3 regions of the Kitasatospora hibisci genome follow, and region 1 is predicted to be linked to each of the others. Evidence: riboswitches for the same ligand, from Rfam matches in the RefSeq annotation. Region 1 holds a riboswitch; each other region holds the start of a gene.
The links. Region 1 has a riboswitch for S-adenosylmethionine ahead of thrC (threonine synthase). Riboswitches for the same ligand answer to the same signal wherever they lie in the genome.
Positions count from the first base shown of each region.

Region 2: linked by a shared signal. The riboswitch ahead of ACF9IK_RS05115 (IclR family transcriptional regulator) and the one ahead of thrC (threonine synthase) in region 1 are both predicted to bind S-adenosylmethionine.
Region 3: linked by a shared signal. The riboswitch ahead of ACF9IK_RS25915 (aminotransferase class V-fold PLP-dependent enzyme) and the one ahead of thrC (threonine synthase) in region 1 are both predicted to bind S-adenosylmethionine.

Region 1 covers NZ_CP171642.1:3,667,736-3,673,509, reverse strand. The annotation lists gene ACF9IK_RS15610 (alpha,alpha-trehalose-phosphate synthase (UDP-forming)) at 29-1,504, opposite strand; gene ACF9IK_RS15605 (glucosyl-3-phosphoglycerate synthase) at 1,543-2,583, opposite strand; SAM riboswitch class I at 2,747-2,881, shown strand; gene thrC (threonine synthase) at 2,899-4,182, shown strand; gene ACF9IK_RS15595 (MoaD/ThiS family protein) at 4,210-4,488, shown strand; gene ACF9IK_RS15590 (cold-shock protein) at 5,048-5,251, shown strand; gene groL (chaperonin GroEL) at 5,556-5,774, shown strand, end outside.
Region 2 covers NZ_CP171642.1:1,179,561-1,185,334, forward strand. The annotation lists rRNA gene ACF9IK_RS05105 (23S ribosomal RNA) at 1-342, opposite strand, end outside; rRNA gene ACF9IK_RS05110 (16S ribosomal RNA) at 623-2,139, opposite strand; gene ACF9IK_RS05115 (IclR family transcriptional regulator) at 2,769-3,482, opposite strand; SAM riboswitch class I at 3,679-3,821, opposite strand; gene ACF9IK_RS05120 (GDSL-type esterase/lipase family protein) at 3,964-5,169, opposite strand; gene ACF9IK_RS05125 (ATP-binding protein) at 5,475-5,774, opposite strand, start outside.
Region 3 covers NZ_CP171642.1:5,914,613-5,920,386, reverse strand. The annotation lists gene ACF9IK_RS25930 (hypothetical protein) at 1-176, opposite strand, end outside; gene ACF9IK_RS25925 (rhomboid family intramembrane serine protease) at 377-1,189, shown strand; gene ACF9IK_RS25920 (Lrp/AsnC ligand binding domain-containing protein) at 1,231-1,512, shown strand; gene ACF9IK_RS25915 (aminotransferase class V-fold PLP-dependent enzyme) at 1,540-2,922, opposite strand; SAM riboswitch class IV at 2,971-3,088, opposite strand; gene trpD (anthranilate phosphoribosyltransferase) at 3,197-4,273, opposite strand; gene ACF9IK_RS25905 (hypothetical protein) at 4,409-4,834, opposite strand; gene ctaE (aa3-type cytochrome oxidase subunit III) at 5,231-5,774, shown strand, end outside.

The DNA.
Region 1 (5,774 bases):
GCCGACCCGGGCCGACCCGCGCCGACGGTCAGCGCAGCGCGTCCAACTGGTCGAGGAACCACTGCTGGGGAGGCAGCGCGGTGGCTGCGGCGGCGAGCCGCTTGGTGCGGTCGGCGCGCTCGTCCGCGGCCATGGTGAGCCCGGCGTGCAGCGCGTCGGAGGTGGCGATCACGTCGTAGGGGTTGACGCTCAGCGCGTCCTCGCCGAGCTCGGCGTGGGCGCCGGCCTCGCGGGAGAGGACGAGCGCGCAGCCCCGGTCGGAGACCACCGGGACCTCTTTGGCGACCAGGTTCATGCCGTCGCGGATCGGGTTGACCAGGGCGACGTCGGCCAGCCGATAGGCGGCGAGCGAGCGCGGGAAGTCGTCGTCGACGTGCAGGATCAGGGGCTGCCAGGAGTCCGTGCCGAACTCGGTGTTGATCTCCGCGGCCAGCTCCCGGACCCGCGCGGTGTAGTCGCGGTACTCGGCGAGGTCGGTTCGCGAGGGGTAGGCGAAGGCGATGTGGACGACGCGGTCCTGCCACTCCGGGCGGGTGCGGAGCAGGTGCCGGTACGCCTGGAAGCCGCGGACGATGTTCTTGCTCAGCTCGGTGCGGTCGACCCGGACGACGGCGCGGCGGTCGCCGACGGCCTCGCGCAGCGCGGCGAGCCGTTCCTCGACGTCCGGGCGGTGGGCGCGCTCGCGCAGGAAGTCGGCGTCCGCCCCGAGCCCGTGGACGCCGAGGCGGGTGGTGCGGCCCGCGTGGGTGACGGTGAGGGCCTCCCGGTCGACCTCGGCGCCGAGCACCGCGGCGCAGCACTCGGCGAAGGCGAGTGCCCAGCGGCGGGTGAGGAAGCCGGCCCGGTCGGCGCCGAGGATGCCGGTCAGGACGGCCTCGGCGACGTCGTCGGGCAGCAGCCGGAAGTACTCGGGCGGGGCCCACGGGGTGTGCGAGAAGTGGCCGATCCTCAGGTCCGGCCGGGCGGCGCGGAGCAGGGCGGGGGCCAGCGAGAGGTGGTAGTCCTGCACCAGGACGGCCGCTCCGGGGGCGGCCTCGGCGGCCAGCGCCTCGGCGAACGCGGCGTTGTAGGCGGTGTAGGCCTGCCACTCGGTGCGGAAGCCGGCGTCGAAGGCGGGGGCCGTGGGGGTGGCGTAGAGCAGGTGGTGGACGAACCAGAGGGTCGAGTTGGCCACGCCGTTGTAGGCGCGGGCGAAGGTCTCCGGGTCTATGTCCAGCATCCGGACGGCCTGCCCGCCGACGTCGTGGCCGGCCCGGTCGAGGCGGCCGTCCGGGGCCGCTCGGGCGGCCCGGCGGTCCGCGTCGCCGAGGGCCGCACAGACCCAGACGGCGTCGGGGTCGCCGATCGCGGAGAGCCCGGAGACCAGGCCCCCGCCGCCCCGGCGGAGGTCCAGCGTGCCGTCCTCCGCGGTGCTGAACGACACCGGTCCCCGGTTGGATGCCACCAGGACCGGGGCCGTGCCGGTGCCGGTCGAATTCGAACGCTCGGTCGTGAGATCGCCCATGATGGGTAGGTTGCCGGGGGCCCGGGGCCGCAAACCCCTCAGCACGGCAGGTGGCGGCCCGCGTACTCGGGGACGGTGTGCATCGGGGGCCGCTCCAGGGCCGTGACCGGGTGGGTGTGCGCGGTGAACTCCCTGGTCTCCGGATCGCGGGTGAACTGGGTGAGCAGCGGGTGCACCAGATCGGCGGAGGCCTTGAGCCGGTGCGTCCGGTCGAGCCGTTCGAGTGCCGTGCGGTAGATGGTGGCGGCCATCCGGCCGAGGGCCTGGCCGTCCTGGTGGCGGTGGTGGCGCACCCCGACGTCCACCTGGGCCAGCGCGTCCAGGCCGACGGTCTCCAGCGCGTCGACCAGCAGGCCCAGCTCGACGCCGTAGCCGGTGGGGAAGGGCAGGCGTTCGAGCAGCGAGCGGCGGGCCGCGTACTCGCCGCCGAGCGGCTGGACGAAACCGGCGAGTTCCGGCCAGTGCAGGTTCAGCAGGGGGCGGGCGACCAGCTCCGTGACCCGGCCGCCGCCGGACGGGACCACGGCGGTGTCCCCCGCGGCGGAGTCGCTCGGCGTCACCTCGAGCGGCCGGTCGTACATGGCCTTGACCAGCTGGACGCCGGGGTCGGTGAGCAGCGGCCCGACGATGCCGGAGACGAAGGCCGGGTCGAACTCGCGCAGGTCGGCGTCGATGAAGCAGACGATCTCGCCGCGGGTGACCAGCAGCGAGCGCCAGAGCACCTCGCCCTTGCCGGGGGCGGCGGGGACCCGGGGGAGGATCTCGTCCCGGTGGACCACCCGGGCGCCCGCGGCGGCGGCCGCGGCGGCGGTGCCGTCGGCGGATCCGGAGTCGACCACGACGAGCTCGTCGACCAGCGGCAGGCGCTCCATCAGGTCCCGGCGGACCGTCCGGACGATGTCGCCGACCGTGGCCTCCTCGTCCAGTGCGGGCAGGACGACGCTGACGCTGCCCGCGCGGCCGGCGGCCCGCTTGGCCTCCAGCAGGGTGTGCACCGGACGGTCGGCCGCGCTCCACGAGCGGCGGCGCAGCCAGGACGCCGCCTGCGGGACGAGCTCGGGTGTCGGGTCGGCGGGCACGGGTCTCTCCTCGGCGTGATCGGGTGGAGCGGTCGGGTGGAACGGGCCATCTCGCGTGGCGGACGGTCCCGTTCAAGCCTCACGCCTTCGGATACAGTCTTCGTACAGCGGCCGGACCTTCGCACGCCGGGGTCGCCGCTGAGCAGGACCGACAACTTCACAGAGCTCATCCAGAGGGACTGAGGGAACGGCCCGTTGACGTCCCGGCAACCTTCTCGCGCGGCTGTCGTCACAGGCCCCGGCGGGACAGGTGCCAATTCCGGCCTGTGGCGCAACCGCGCCGCGGGGAAGATGAGGAGAGAGGCCTCCGCCACCATGGCTATCGACACAGCCGCACCCGTCAGCACCGTTGACCTCGGCCCCGCCGCCGCGCTGTCCTGTCGCGAGTGCGGCACCCGCTTCCCGCTGGGCCCCAGCTTCGCCTGCCTGGAGTGCTTCGGGCCGCTGGAGATCGCGTACGACTTCGGGAGCGAGGGCGCCGAGGCGCTGCGGAAGCGGATCGAGTCCGGCCCGGCCTCGATCTGGCGCTACGCCCCGTTGCTGCCGGTGCCGGCCGACGTCGCCGCCAAGCCGAACCTGAACCCGGGCTGGACCCCGCTGGTCAAGGCGGACAACCTGGGCCGCGAGCTCGGCTTCACCGCGCAGCTGCACATCAAGGACGACTCCGGCAACCCGACCCACTCGTTCAAGGACCGCGTGGTCGCCTGCGCGATCGAGGCGGCGCGGGCGTTCGGCTTCACCACGCTCTCCTGCTCGTCGACCGGCAACCTGGCCGGCGCGGTGGGCGCCGCGGCCGCCCGGGCCGGCTTCAAGTCCTGCGTGTTCATCCCGCACGACCTGGAGCAGGGCAAGGTCGTCATGGCCGGTGTGTACGGCGGCGAGCTGGTCGGCATCGAGGGCAACTACGACGACGTGAACCGCTTCTGCTCGGAGCTGATCGGCGACCCGGCCGGCGAGGGCTGGGGCTTCGTCAACGTCAACCTGCGCCCGTACTACGGCGAGGGTTCCAAGACCCTGGCGTACGAGATCTGCGAGCAGCTGGGCTGGCGCCTGCCGGAGCAGATCGTCGTCCCGATCGCCTCCGGCTCCCAGCTGACGAAGATCGACAAGGGGTTGCGGGAGCTGGTCGCGCTCGGCCTGGTCGAGGACCGGCCGTACAAGATCTTCGGCGCCCAGGCCGAGGGCTGTTCGCCGGTGTCGGCGGCGTTCAAGGCCGGCCACGACGTGATCCGCCCGGTCAAGCCGGACACCATCGCCAAGTCGCTGGCGATCGGCAACCCGGCCGACGGTCCGTACGTGCTGGACATCGCCCGGCGCACCGGCGGTGCGGTCGAGGACGTGACGGACGCCGAGGTGGTGGCCGCGATCAAGCTGCTGGCCCGCACCGAGGGCGTCTTCGCCGAGACCGCCGGCGGCGTCACCGTCGGCGTGCTGAAGAAGCTGGTCGAGACCGGACAGCTGGACCCGGCCAAGGAGACCGTCGCGATCAACACCGGCGACGGCCTGAAGACGCTGGACGCCGTCTCCGACGCCGGGATGACCGCCGTCATCCGCCCGACGCTGGCCTCGTTCCGCGACGCCGGCCTCGCCTCCGCCTGACCCACCCCCAGCTAGGAGAAGCCCCCCATGAGCGCCAACGTCCGCATCCCGACCATCCTGCGCACCTACACCGGCGGCGCCGCCGAGGTCAGCGCCGAGGGCACCACCCTGGGCGACGTCATCGCCGACCTCGACCGGAACCACGCCGGGATCGCCGCGCGCATCCTGGACGACACCGGCAGGCTGCGCCGTTTCGTCAACGTCTACGTCAACGACGACGACGTGCGTTTCGCGGAGGGCCTGGCCACCGAGATCAAGGACGGCGCGAGCGTCTCGATCATTCCGGCGGTGGCCGGCGGCTGCTGAGCCGTCCGACCGCCGAGCCGGCCGCCCCGGGACGGAATTCCGACCCGGGGCGGCCGGCCGTATTTTGGCGGGAATATTTACGGTCCCAGTCGGAGTAGAGTGTGGCTCGACCGGGAACGGGGCTCCCCTTCCCCTCGTACCGGTGGTCGAATCCGTCCGCGCCCGCACCGCCGTTCCCCGTCCGGCCGCTGAGACCGGTGGCCGCTCCGCGGCCGTGAAACATGTCAGGCCGATGTCAGAATTCTTGAGGGGATTTGTGTAATTCGTCCGCTATGTCCGGCGCGAATTGCGGCGTTCCTCCCGATTCCGTCGGATCTGCCCCTTGGCGGGCCCGGTGAATTCACGGCGATTGGCTCTGTTGCAGAGGGCGTCGGTCCGGATACATTCAGCCGCGGTCGACGCAATCGCCCGTGAACCGGACGCCGTCCGGTGCTCTCGGCGGGGATTGCGGCGTGCGCGGCTGTGCCCAGGGGGGGTTCCCCGGGCCGGCCTCAACCAGACCCGCACCCGCAGACCCGCGGGCGCGTGAAGGGCCAGCACAGCACTAGGGGAGTTCGGAATGGCTCAGGGCACCGTCAAGTGGTTCAACGCGGAGAAGGGTTACGGCTTCATCGCGGTCGACGGTGGTGCGGACGTCTTCGTCCACTACAGCGCGATCCAGATGGACGGCTACCGCACCCTTGAGGAGGGCCAGCGGGTCGAGTTCGAGATCTCTCAGGGGCAGAAGGGCCCGCAGGCGGACATGGTCCGCGCGGCGGTCTGACCTTTCCGACACCCAGGAGTTCGGCTCGGCCCATCGGCTGGTGCACCTCTTGCTTCGCGGCGCGAGGGGCGGCGCGGGCCCGGCGCGGGGGTGCAGCGCGGCTCGCGGGTTGGCGATTGGGCTTGCACTCGCCTACCGGGAGTGCTAATCATTGGCGTTAGCACTCACAGCGTGAGAGTGACAGCGGACCGGGTCGGTGAGGCCCCCGGGAGCGGTAGGGGAAAGGACCCCCGCACACCAGGGCCGTCCGTCGCGGGCACCCCTTGGTCCGAGCAGTCGACCGTGTCCCGGAGGACCACTTCTGATGGCCAAGATCATCGCCTTTGATGAGGAAGCTCGCCGCGGCCTTGAGCGTGGCATGAACCAGCTCGCCGACGCAGTGAAGGTCACGCTCGGCCCCAAGGGTCGCAACGTCGTGCTGGAGAAGAAGTGGGGCGCCCCCACGATCACCAACGACGGTGTCTCCATCGCCAAGGAGATCGAGCTCGAGGACCCCTACGAGAAGATCGGCGCGGAGCTCGTC
Region 2 (5,774 bases), 2.5 Mb from region 1:
CAGACGACTGAAGCTCATTCCCACAACCCCCAAGCGGCAACCCCTGCCGGGTCTCACACCACCTAGGTTTAGCCTCATCCGGTTTCGCTCGCCACTACTCCCGGAATCACGGTTGTTTTCTCTTCCTGCGGGTACTGAGATGTTTCACTTCCCCGCGTTCCCTCCACACTGCCTATGTGTTCAGCAGCGGGTGACAGCCCATGACGACTGCCGGGTTTCCCCATTCGGACACCCCCGGATCAAAGCTCGGTTGACAGCTCCCCGGGGCCTATCGCGGCCTCCCACGTCCTTCATCGGTTCCTGGTGCCAAGGCATCCACCGTGCGCCCTTAAAAACTTGGCCACAGATGCTCGCGTCCACTGTGCAGTTCTCAAACAACGACCAGTCACCCACCTCCAAGAACCCGAAGGCACCTCTTCAGTGAGACCGGCAACTCTGAAGCAACGACCATACAGCCGTTCCCTCAGGACCCAACAACGTGCCCGACACACCCACACCATGACCTCTCTTCCACGCCGAAGCAGTACTAGGAGACATCGTCTGAACTGTGCCGAATAGTCAACGTTCCACCCATGAGCGAGCACTCCGGGACATTCGCCCGAAGCTGCTATGTGCTCCTTAGAAAGGAGGTGATCCAGCCGCACCTTCCGGTACGGCTACCTTGTTACGACTTCGTCCCAATCGCTGGTCCCACCTTCGACGGCTCCTCCCCTTACGGGTTAGGCCACCGGCTTCGGGTGTTACCGACTTTCGTGACGTGACGGGCGGTGTGTACAAGGCCCGGGAACGTATTCACCGCAGCATGCTGATCTGCGATTACTAGCAACTCCAACTTCATGGGGTCGAGTTGCAGACCCCAATCCGAACTGAGGCCGGCTTTTTGGGATTCGCTCCGCCTCGCGGCATCGCAGCCCTTTGTACCGACCATTGTAGCACGTGTGCAGCCCAAGACATAAGGGGCATGATGATTTGACGTCGTCCCCACCTTCCTCCGAGTTGACCCCGGCAGTCTCCTGTGAGTCCCCGACATTACTCGCTGGCAACACAGAACAAGGGTTGCGCTCGTTGCGGGACTTAACCCAACATCTCACGACACGAGCTGACGACAACCATGCACCACCTGTATACCGACCACAAGGGGGCGCCTATCTCTAGACGTTTCCGGCATATGTCAAGCCTTGGTAAGGTTCTTCGCGTTGCGTCGAATTAAGCCACATGCTCCGCTGCTTGTGCGGGCCCCCGTCAATTCCTTTGAGTTTTAGCCTTGCGGCCGTACTCCCCAGGCGGGGAACTTAATGCGTTAGCTGCGGCACCGACGACGTGGAATGTCGCCAACACCTAGTTCCCAACGTTTACGGCGTGGACTACCAGGGTATCTAATCCTGTTCGCTCCCCACGCTTTCGCTCCTCAGCGTCAGTAATGGCCCAGAGATCCGCCTTCGCCACCGGTGTTCCTCCTGATATCTGCGCATTTCACCGCTACACCAGGAATTCCGATCTCCCCTACCACACTCTAGCCTGCCCGTATCGAATGCAGACCCGGGGTTAAGCCCCGGGCTTTCACATCCGACGCGACAGGCCGCCTACGAGCTCTTTACGCCCAATAATTCCGGACAACGCTCGCACCCTACGTATTACCGCGGCTGCTGGCACGTAGTTAGCCGGTGCTTCTTCTGCAGGTACCGTCACTTGCGCTTCTTCCCTGCTGAAAGAGGTTTACAACCCGAAGGCCGTCATCCCTCACGCGGCGTCGCTGCATCAGGCTTTCGCCCATTGTGCAATATTCCCCACTGCTGCCTCCCGTAGGAGTCTGGGCCGTGTCTCAGTCCCAGTGTGGCCGGTCGCCCTCTCAGGCCGGCTACCCGTCGTCGCCTTGGTAGGCCATTACCCCACCAACAAGCTGATAGGCCGCGGGCTCATCCTGCACCGCCGGAGCTTTCCACCAACCCCCATGCGGAGGAAGGTCATATCCGGTATTAGACCCCGTTTCCAGGGCTTGTCCCAGAGTGCAGGGCAGATTGCCCACGTGTTACTCACCCGTTCGCCACTGATCCACCCCGAAGGGCTTCACCGTTCGACTTGCATGTGTTAAGCACGCCGCCAGCGTTCGTCCTGAGCCAGGATCAAACTCTCCGTGAATGCTTGCCCGTAATCGGGCGAAACACCCGCGTTGAGCGGCACGGCAACCACCGGAATAGGGCGGCCCCGCGCACTGCGTCCTCGCTAGTGTTATTTCAAAAGGAATCTCCAACCCCGGATGATCCGAGGCCGGGGATGTCAACATATCTGGCGTTGACTTTTGGCACGCTGTTGAGTTCTCAAGGAACGGACACTTCCTTCAGGCGGCTCTCACACCGGCCCTCCGGGCGCTTCGTTCTTTCGTGTTTCCAGCTTATCAGACGATTTCCGCTCCGTTTTCCGGGGCTTCGTTCATCCAACTCACCGCGTCTTCTGCGGCTGTTCGCCCCGTCCGACGTTCCAAACTCTAGCCGACCCCCGCCCCGAAAGGCGAATCCGGCCGCAATCCCCATAAACGCACACACCGAATAGACCCCGACCCGAACAGGAGCGCGACAAGACGCGACCCGGCCCCGGAAGGGAAGGAATGGTGTTTCAAGGGATCGGCCGCCCCGGGACCGTCCGCGCCATTGCGTGTCCGGTGCTCCCTGCCGAGCGACTGGGCGAGATTACTCCTACTCGGCGCAGGAGACAAACCGCCCGTCCCACCGCTCGGCAAGGAGCTGCGTCGCGACGAGGATGCCGGCCGATCAGGAGTGGCTCAGGGCTTCGGTGAGGCGGGCGGCCGCCTCGACGACGGCCTGGGAGAGGTGAGCGCCGGGGTGGCGGGTGAGCCGTTCGATCGGGCCGGAGACCGAGACGGCGGCCACGACCCGGTTGGACGGGCCGCGGACGGGTGCGGAGACGGAGGCGACCCCGAGCTCGCGCTCACCGATGGACTGGGCCCAGCCGCGGCGCCGTACACCGCTGAGGGCGGTCGCGGTGAAACGGGCGCCCTGCAGGCCGCGGTGCAGGCGCTCGGGCTCCTCCCAGGCGAGCAGGATCTGGGCCGCGGATCCGACCTTCATGGGGAGGGTGACTCCAACGGGGACGGTGTCGCGCAGCCCTGAGAGGCGCTCGACGGCGGCCACGCAGATCCGGATCTCGCCCTGTCGGCGGTAGAGCTGGGCGCTCTCGCCGGTGACGTCGCGCAGGTGGGTGAGGACCGGTCCGGCGGCCGCCAGCAGGCGGTCCTCGCCGGCGGCCGCCGAGAGCTCGGTGAGTCGCGGGCCGAGCATGAACCGGCCCTGCATGTCCCGCGCGACCAGTCGGTGCTGTTCGAGTGCGACGGCGAGCCGGTGGGCGGTGGGACGTGCCAGGCCGGTGGCGGTGACGAGTCCGGCCAGGGTGGCGGGACCGGCCTCCAGGGTGCCGAGGATCGAGGTGACCTTGTCGAGCACGCCGACGCCGCTCGTGTTCTCCATGGATGGGTACTCCGTCTCAGATCCCGCGAGCAGCAGCAGGGCTTCACTCGCGGACGCCCCCCGTGGGGAGCGGGGGTGGTCAGCGAGGGCAGGCCGGAGAAGTCGGCCGATTGCCTGCGCCGGGCACGAGACGGGTACGCGGAAGGGCCGGGGCGGGAAGCGCCCGGGCGAAGGACAGCACAGAGAGCACCGTGTCTCCTCATCTTTCCCGCGCCACATTGGCGACAGGCCGGAGTTGGCACTGATCCCGGACGGCGCGGCGCGTACTTCGGACGCCGAGTCGACCGGGGAGTTGCCGGGGCTTCGTAGGGCCGGTCCCTCCACCCCTCTGGATGATTCGCCAAGCACCATACAAGATTTCCCGGGCGACCCGCCAAGGGGGCCTGTCGCCTCTCACCGGCGACGGGCCGCTCCTCCCGGCCGGGGCAGGCAGGAGCGGCCCGTCGCGGTGCCGGCGCCACCGAGCCGGCTGCCGGGCCGGCTACCGGGCGGTGAGGTACATGCCGGTGGAGTCGCGGCCGGCCGTGTTGCGGCAGGACCAGTTGCCGCTCCCCTTGGCGTCCAGCAGGGTCAGGCAGCGCCCGAGGGCCTGCTGGCCGTAGTAGTTGGGGTGGAACGACTCCTCGATGGTGCCCTGGACGGTGACGCCGAAGTCGAGGAAGCGGGCCCACTCGCTCCCGGTCGCGGTGGGCGGGCTGCTGGGCGTGGCCAGGCGGGTCGCGGTGGAGCAGACCTCACGACCCTGGAGCATGTCCCGGAGGTCGAGGAACTGCACGCCCTTCGCGGCGGCGACGCGCGCGAGCCGGTCGGAGATCTGCGGGACCAGACGGTCCCGGGCCCAGTCGGCGTCCTGGTTCCAGAACGGGCAGCCGCCGGTGCTGGTCCGGCTCCAGCCGCTCTCGGGGTAGCGGTTCTCGGAGCTGCGCGGAATCGGGGACGGGTACGACTGGAGGACGATCCGGTAGCTGTCGGGGGCCTGGCCGGCCTGGGTCATGACGGCACGGATCTCGTCGATCGACTTGGCGACGCCGGCCATGGCCCCGGCCATCCGGGAGTCGACGGCCTCCTGCTGGTCGTCGTGGCAGTAGGAGTTCCAGATCTCGTAGTCCTCGACGCAGGAGACGATGACGTCGGCGAAGCCGAGGTCGTTGCCGCCTATCGAGAGTGAGATGAGCTTGACGTTGTAGTCGCGGGCGACCTGGGCGAGCTGGTCGGCCTGCGGGGCCTCGCCCTTGTAGGACTGCCCGCCGCTGGCCGCACGGGGGATGTTCACGGAGGTGGCGCCCGAGCAGGCCAGGTTGATCTGGTACTGCGCGGTGGTGGGGGCGCGGCGGATCTCGGCGACGTCCGAGCGGTCGCAGCCGTTGCCGGCGCTGGCCCCGTAGACCCGGGACGGGTCGTAGGCGCTGCCTGTCCAGGCCCGGTCGGTTCCGGCGCGGCTCGTGGAGGTGGTGAGGCTGTTGCCCTTCCAGCGACCGGCTTCGCCGGAGATGTAGCTGTCGCCCATGGCGACGGCGGCCGTGGGGTTGGCGGCCGTACTGCTCACGGCGGCGGGACTCGGGGCGGCGGGACTGCCCGCCGTGGGACCGTCGGCCCGTGCCGGGGTGGCGGCGAGGGCCAGTGGCAGGGCCAGCGCGGCCACGGTCAGTGGCGCGAGGAGGCGGGAGGTGCGGCGGCGCGTGTGCACAGCGGCTCCAGAGGTGTGTCCCGGGCACTGGGGTGGTCCCGGGAGTGAGGGTGGGGGTGACTCCGCCGGCCCGCTGGGCGTGCCGCCGCACTGTTGTGCGGGGCGCGCGTGGGGGCTGGGCTCGGTTCGTGGGCCGGCGTGTCGCAGCAAGCTTCGGGGCAGTGGGCCGGTGCGCGACAGCGTGGAACCACGTGCTCGCCCCCGCCCGACCGGTCGCGTACAACCACGCGACCGGTCGGGCCGGTGCACCGCGGCGCCGGGGGCGGTGGCCCCCGGGGCGGGGCCCGGAGGCGGTGGCCGGGGGTTCAGCGGGGGGCGGCCCGAAGGCCGAAGGCCCAGGCCGCGATCTGGAGCCGGGAGCTGACGTGGAGCTTGGTCATGACGCGCTGGACGTGGCCCTCGACGGTCCGCGGAGACAGGACCAGCCGGGCGGCGATCTGCTTGTCCGTCAGCCCCTCGGTCAGGAGGTCGACGACCTGCTGTTCCCGGGCGGTCAAGGGCGAACGGCCGGGCGCGACCTCGGCGGGCGGGGCCGGCTCCCGGTCCAGGGCGAAGGCGACCGCCTGCGCCAGGGACATCTCGGCGCCGGTTCGCTCGGCCCCCGC
Region 3 (5,774 bases), 2.2 Mb from region 1:
CGCACCGACTCGACGGTCTCGTTGTGCACCTCGGTCTCCTCCACCTCGGACTCGCCGGCGAGGTCGAAGTGGAGGAACTCGGTCACCCGCAGCGACCGGGTCACGTCGAAGCGGGTGAGGTTGCCGCAGAGCGTGCAGCGCCAACGGGTCTCGGGCGTCAGAGCGGGGACGGTCATCGGGGATCCTCTCGGGTGGTCCCTGGATGGGCTCAGGCGCTCCCCCCGGAGCCCCGGCATCGGCGGCGGGAGGCGGGAATGCCCGCCCCAAGCCTATTGCCTGGGGCGACCACCGCGGCCACCGGTCAGGGCGTTCCGCAGTTAGCCCACCTGCCGCACGCCCGGTGTCACCGGTGCCCGGCGGAGGGATGCTTGGCCGCATGGCGATCCCGGTCCTCGACCACACCGGTGCGCGGGGCGGTCGCCCGGCCGCGGCGGTCCCGGCCGTCAGTTACGCCCTGATCGCACTCAACGTCCTGGTCTTCCTGCTCGGCCCGGCGGCCGGCATCAACCCCCTGTACGGCCGCGGGCAGGCCCGGGTCTGCGCCGAGCAGCGGTACGAGCAGCGCTGGGGAGCCGTCCCCGCCGAACTGCTGGCCGGCCGGCCGCTGACCGCCGAACAGCTGGCGCAGGCCCCCGACCCGGTGCCCGGCTGCCCGGCCGCCCCGACGCCGGGCAAGCACCCGGCGCTCTCGGTGCTCAGCGCGCTCTTCCTGCACGCCGGCTGGCTGCACCTGCTGGGCAACCTGCTCTTCCTCTACGTCTTCGGCCCCACCGTCGAGGAGCGGGTCGGCCGGACCCGGTTCGCCCTCTTCTACCTGGCGGCCGGCTCGCTGGCGACGTACGGGTTCGCGCTGGCCGAGGCGCACGCGCCGGACTCCACCCGGGTCCTGATCGGTGCCTCGGGGGCGATCTCGGCCGTGCTCGGCGCCTACCTGCGGCTGAACCCGCGGGCCCGGGTCACCACGCTCGTCCCGCTGCTGCTCTTCCTGCCGCTGCGGTTCCCGGCCTGGGTGGTGCTCGGGCTCTGGTTCGTTCTCCAGTGGTGGTCGGTGAACGCGGCCGGGTCCGCGGGCACCTCCCAACCGCCGGACTGGGGGAGGGTGGCCTACCTGGTGCACGTGATCGGCTTCGCGGCCGGCTTCCTCTACGCCTGCACGCTCGCCACCCGTCTCCCGCGACGCCCTGGCTGACGCCCGATACCCTGGCGGCACCTCACAAAGGAGCCGGAACAGTGATCACCGCCATCGTCCTGATCAAGACCAGCGTCGACCGCATCCCGGAGATCGCCGAGGCGATCGCGGCCATCGAGGGCGTCAGCGAGGTCTACTCGGTCACGGGCGGCTACGACCTGGTGGCGATGGTGCGGGTGCGCCGCCACGACGACCTGGCCGAGGTCATCCCCGGCCGGCTGAACAAGGTCCCGGGCGTGGCCCACACCGAGACCCAGATCGCCTTCCGCACGTACTCCCAGCACGACCTGGAGGCCGCCTTCGCGCTCGGCCTGGACGAGTAGTCCCCGCCCGTGCCGCTCAGGGCCGGCTCAGCCCGCGCGCCGGCCCCGGTCGACCTGCACCGACGCGACGCAGCGGCCGCCCTCGTTGCGGTAGGTCCACGCCGCGCCGTCCGTGACCAGCTCGCGGACGGCGGCCAGGAACCGCTCGACGTGCTCGTCCGGGGTACCGGCGCCGAAGCTGACCCGGATCGCGTTCAGGCTCCGCTCACCCGGCAGCGACGGCTCGGGGGCACCGCACTCCGACGGTGCCACGTCCTCGTCGCCGAGCAGCGTGCGCACCAGCGGGTGCGCACAGAAGAGGCCGTCGCGCACCCCGATGCCGTACTCGGCGGAGAGCGCGGCCGAGAAGTGCGAGCTGTTCCAGCCCTCGACGACGAAGGAGAGGACGCCCACCCGGGCGGAGTCGGCGCCGAACAGGTTCAGCACCTTCACCTGCGGGATCCCGGCCAGGCCTGCCGTGAGCCGGGCGACCAGCTGCTGCTCGCGGGCCTCCAGCGCGTCCCAGCCCGCCTCGGCGAGCGCCCGGCAGGCAGAGGCGATGGCGTAGGCGCCGATCACGTTCGGCGAGCCGGCCTCGTGCCGGGCCGGGCCGGTGTGCCACTGCACGGCGACCGAGCCGTCGGTCTCCCGGGCGACCGTCCGGGTCGCGCCGCCGCCGGCCAGGTAGGGCTCGGCCGCGTCCAGCCAGTCGGCGCGGCCGGCCAGCACCCCGGCACCGAACGGCGCGTAGATCTTGTGGCCGGAGAAGGCGATCCAGTCCACGTCCAGCTCCCGGACCGAGACCCGGTGGTGCGGGGCGAGCTGGGCGGCGTCCAGCACCACCCGGGCGCCGTACCGGTGGGCGGTCCGGGTCAGCTCGGCGACCGGCCAGAGCTCGCCGGTGACGTTCGAGGCCCCGGTGACGCAGAGCAGCTTGGGCCCCTCGGGCGCCGCGGCCAGCGCGGTGTCCAGGGCGGCGACCGCCTCGGCCCGCGAGCGAGGGGCTCGCAGGTAGGTGACGGCCAGCCCGGCGTGGGCCCACGGCAGCAGTGAGGCATGGTGCTCGGTCTCGAAGGCGAAGACCCGGGTACCCGCCGGAACGGCACCGGCCAGCAGGTTGAGCGAGTCGGTGGTGGCCCGGGTGAAGACCACCTGGTCGCCCTCGCGCAGGTCCAGGAACTCGGCGACGGTGCGGCGGCTCTGCTCGAACAGGTCGGTGGAGAGCTGGGAGAGGTAGCCGGCGCCGCGGTGCACGCTGCCGTAGTAGGGAGCGTAGGCGGCGACGTCGTCCCAGACCCGCTGCAGCGCCGGGGAGCTGGCGGCGTAGTCGAGCGCGGCGTACTCGACCTTCGCACCGTCGGCGAGCGGGACCTGCACGTCGCGGCCGAGGACGGCGAGCGGGGCACGGAGTTCGGTGGAGACGAGGGACACGGGTGCACTCCTTCACGGGGTGAGGACCCCGGGGTGCATGCCGTCCGGCGTCCGCGCTTGCCCCGCGGACGGATCGCCACGGAGCCCGGTCCTCACCCAGGGCACCCCGCCACGGACGGAGGGTTGCCGGACAGCAAGCTGGGGCTTCGCGCTGTCACTCATGACCTGGCCAGGACTCTAGGTCGCGCCCGCCGGGGCGGTCAAACGGCATTCCGCCATCCGGACAGCGCGAGGGGCCCGCGGGAACGCCTCCCCGCGGGCCCCGACTGCCTTCTCACGCCTTGCTGGTGGCCTCCGCCCAGCGCTTCAGCAGATCCTGTGCGGCGCCGGAGTCGATCGCCCGGGCGGCCCGCGCCATGCCCGCCGCGAGCTGCTCGGCGAGCGGCGCGTCGGTGAGGTCGAGCGCCACCAGGGCCGAGGCCGTGTTCAGCAGGACGGCGTCCCGGACCGGCCCGTGCTCGCCCGCCAGCAGCCGGCGGGCCACATCCGCGTTGTACGCCGGGTCGCCGCCGCGCAGCGCCTCGATGCCGACCGGCTCGATGCCGACCGCACGCGGGTCGAAGGTGGTCTCGGTGACCTCGCCGTCGCGGACGACCCAGACCCGCGAGGTGGTGGTGATGGTCAGTTCGTCCAGGCCGTCGTCGCCGCGGAAGACCAGCGCGCGGGCGCCGCGCCCGGCCAGCACGCCGGCGATCAGCCCGGCCAGCCGGGTGTCGAAGCAGCCGACCGCGTGCGCGGTCACCCGCGCCGGGTTGGTCAGCGGGCCGAGGATGTTGAACGCGGTCGGAACGCCGAGGTCGCGCCGGGCGGTCGCGGCGTGCCGCATCGACGGGTGGAAGCGCGCCGCGGAGCAGAAGGTGAGGCCGACCTCCTCGGCCACCTCGGCCACCCGCCGGGCGGACAGGTCGAGGCTGATGCCGAGCTTCTCCAGGACGTCCGAGGAGCCGCTGGCGGAGCTCGCCGCCCGGTTGCCGTGCTTGACCACCTTGGCGCCGGCCGCGGCGGCGACGATCGCGGACATGGTGGAGATGTTCACCGTCTTGGCCCGGTCGCCGCCGGTGCCCACGATGTCCACCGCCGGGCCGGGGATGCTGAGGGGCTCGGCGTGCGCGTACATCGCGTCCACCAGGCCGGTGACCTCTTCCACCGTCTCGCCCTTGGAGCGGAGCGCCACCATGAAGCCGGCCACCTGGGCCGGGGAGGCCTCGCCGCTCATGATCCGGTCCATCGCCCAGGAGGAGGCGGAGCGGTCGAGGTCCTCACCCCTGAGCAGTGCCGACAGGACGTCGGGCCAGGTGCGGACCACCTGCACGGGGTCGTTGCCGCCGTTCGCAGGGTTCACGTTCACCATGGCTGACTCCAGCTGTTGTCGGTTCCCGGAAAGGGATGTCCGTACGGATGGAGCCAGCCTATCGAGCGGCGGGACGCCGAGGTCCCGCCGCCGGACTTCTTCTCTCGTACTGAGACGGCGCCCGCGGGGCGCGGCCTAGCGGACGGCAGGCGCCCGCTTGGCCACCCGGGCCCGCAGCAGCGTGGCGGCGGCCTCCGCGAGCGCCACCGGGTCCACCGGCCGGGAGATCGCGGCGTCGGCCCGGCTCCAGGCGGCCAGCCAGGTGTCCTGCGGCCGGCCGATCAGCACCAGTACCGGCGGGCAGCCGTAGATCTCGTCCTTCAGCTGCCGCCCGAGCCCCAGCCCGCCCGCCGGCACCGCCTCGCCGTCCAGCACGCAGAGGTCGACGCCCCCCTTCTCCAGCGCCTTCAGCACTGCGGGGTGCGTCGCGCACTCCAGGTGGTCCAGCTCCGGAAGGTCCTCGGCGGGCCGGCGGCCGAGGGCCGTCAGCACCTGCTCGCGGGTGTTGCGGTCGTGGCTGTAGACGAGGACGGTCAGCCTCTCGTCGGACTTGTACGCCATGGGCCCTGCTCCCTCACGTGTGATCCGGACCACGTTCACCTCACTCCGGATGCTACTCCCGATCACCCCCCGCCGAGGCCGTCCCGCACGATCCCCCTCAAGCCGCCGCGCCCCCGGCTCACCCTCCCGGAGGACGGCCCGTCACCCCCGCGCACGCAGTCCACCCGTACGGCCGACTGCGGGGCCGCTCCCCTTACTTCCCGGGCCCCTCGCAGCGGTGCAGCGACACGCTGGGCAAGGGGGTCGAAGGGGCCCGCGAAGAACCGTCAGAAAAGGGACACGCCGCTGCTCAGCCGCCGTCCGGAAGCCCCGCCCGGCGCCACCGGGGCATACCGCACGCACCGGACACTCCGAGGGAGACCCCCCGGCGTGAAGACGGAATAAGGGACCGACATAATGTCCGTCGTGGCGACAGCAACAGCAGTAGAAACCGGGCACGCGCACGGATCGGTCAACCGGCCGAACATGGTCAGCGTCGGAACGATCGTCTGGCTCAGTTCCGAGTTGATGTTCTTCGCGGCCCTCTTCGCGATGTACTTCACGCTCCGCTCCGTCAAGGGAGCCGAGTTCTGGACCGAGAAGGCGCACGCCCTCAACGTGCCCTTCTCCTCGGTCAACACCACGATCCTGGTGCTCTCCTCGCTGACCTGCCAGCTCGGCGTCTTCGCCGCCGAGCGCGGGGACGTGAAGAAGCTCCGCTCGTGGTTCGTCATCACCTTCGTGATGGGCGCGATCTTCATCGGCGGCCAGGTCTTCGAGTACACCGAGCTGGTCAAGAAGGACGGCCTCTCGCTGTCCTCCGACCCGTACGGCACGGTGTTCTACCTGACCACCGGCTTCCACGGTCTGCACGTGACGGGTGGTCTGATCGCCTTCCTGCTGGTCCTGGGACGGACGTACGCAGCCAAGCGGTTCACGCACGAGCAGGCCACCGCCGCGA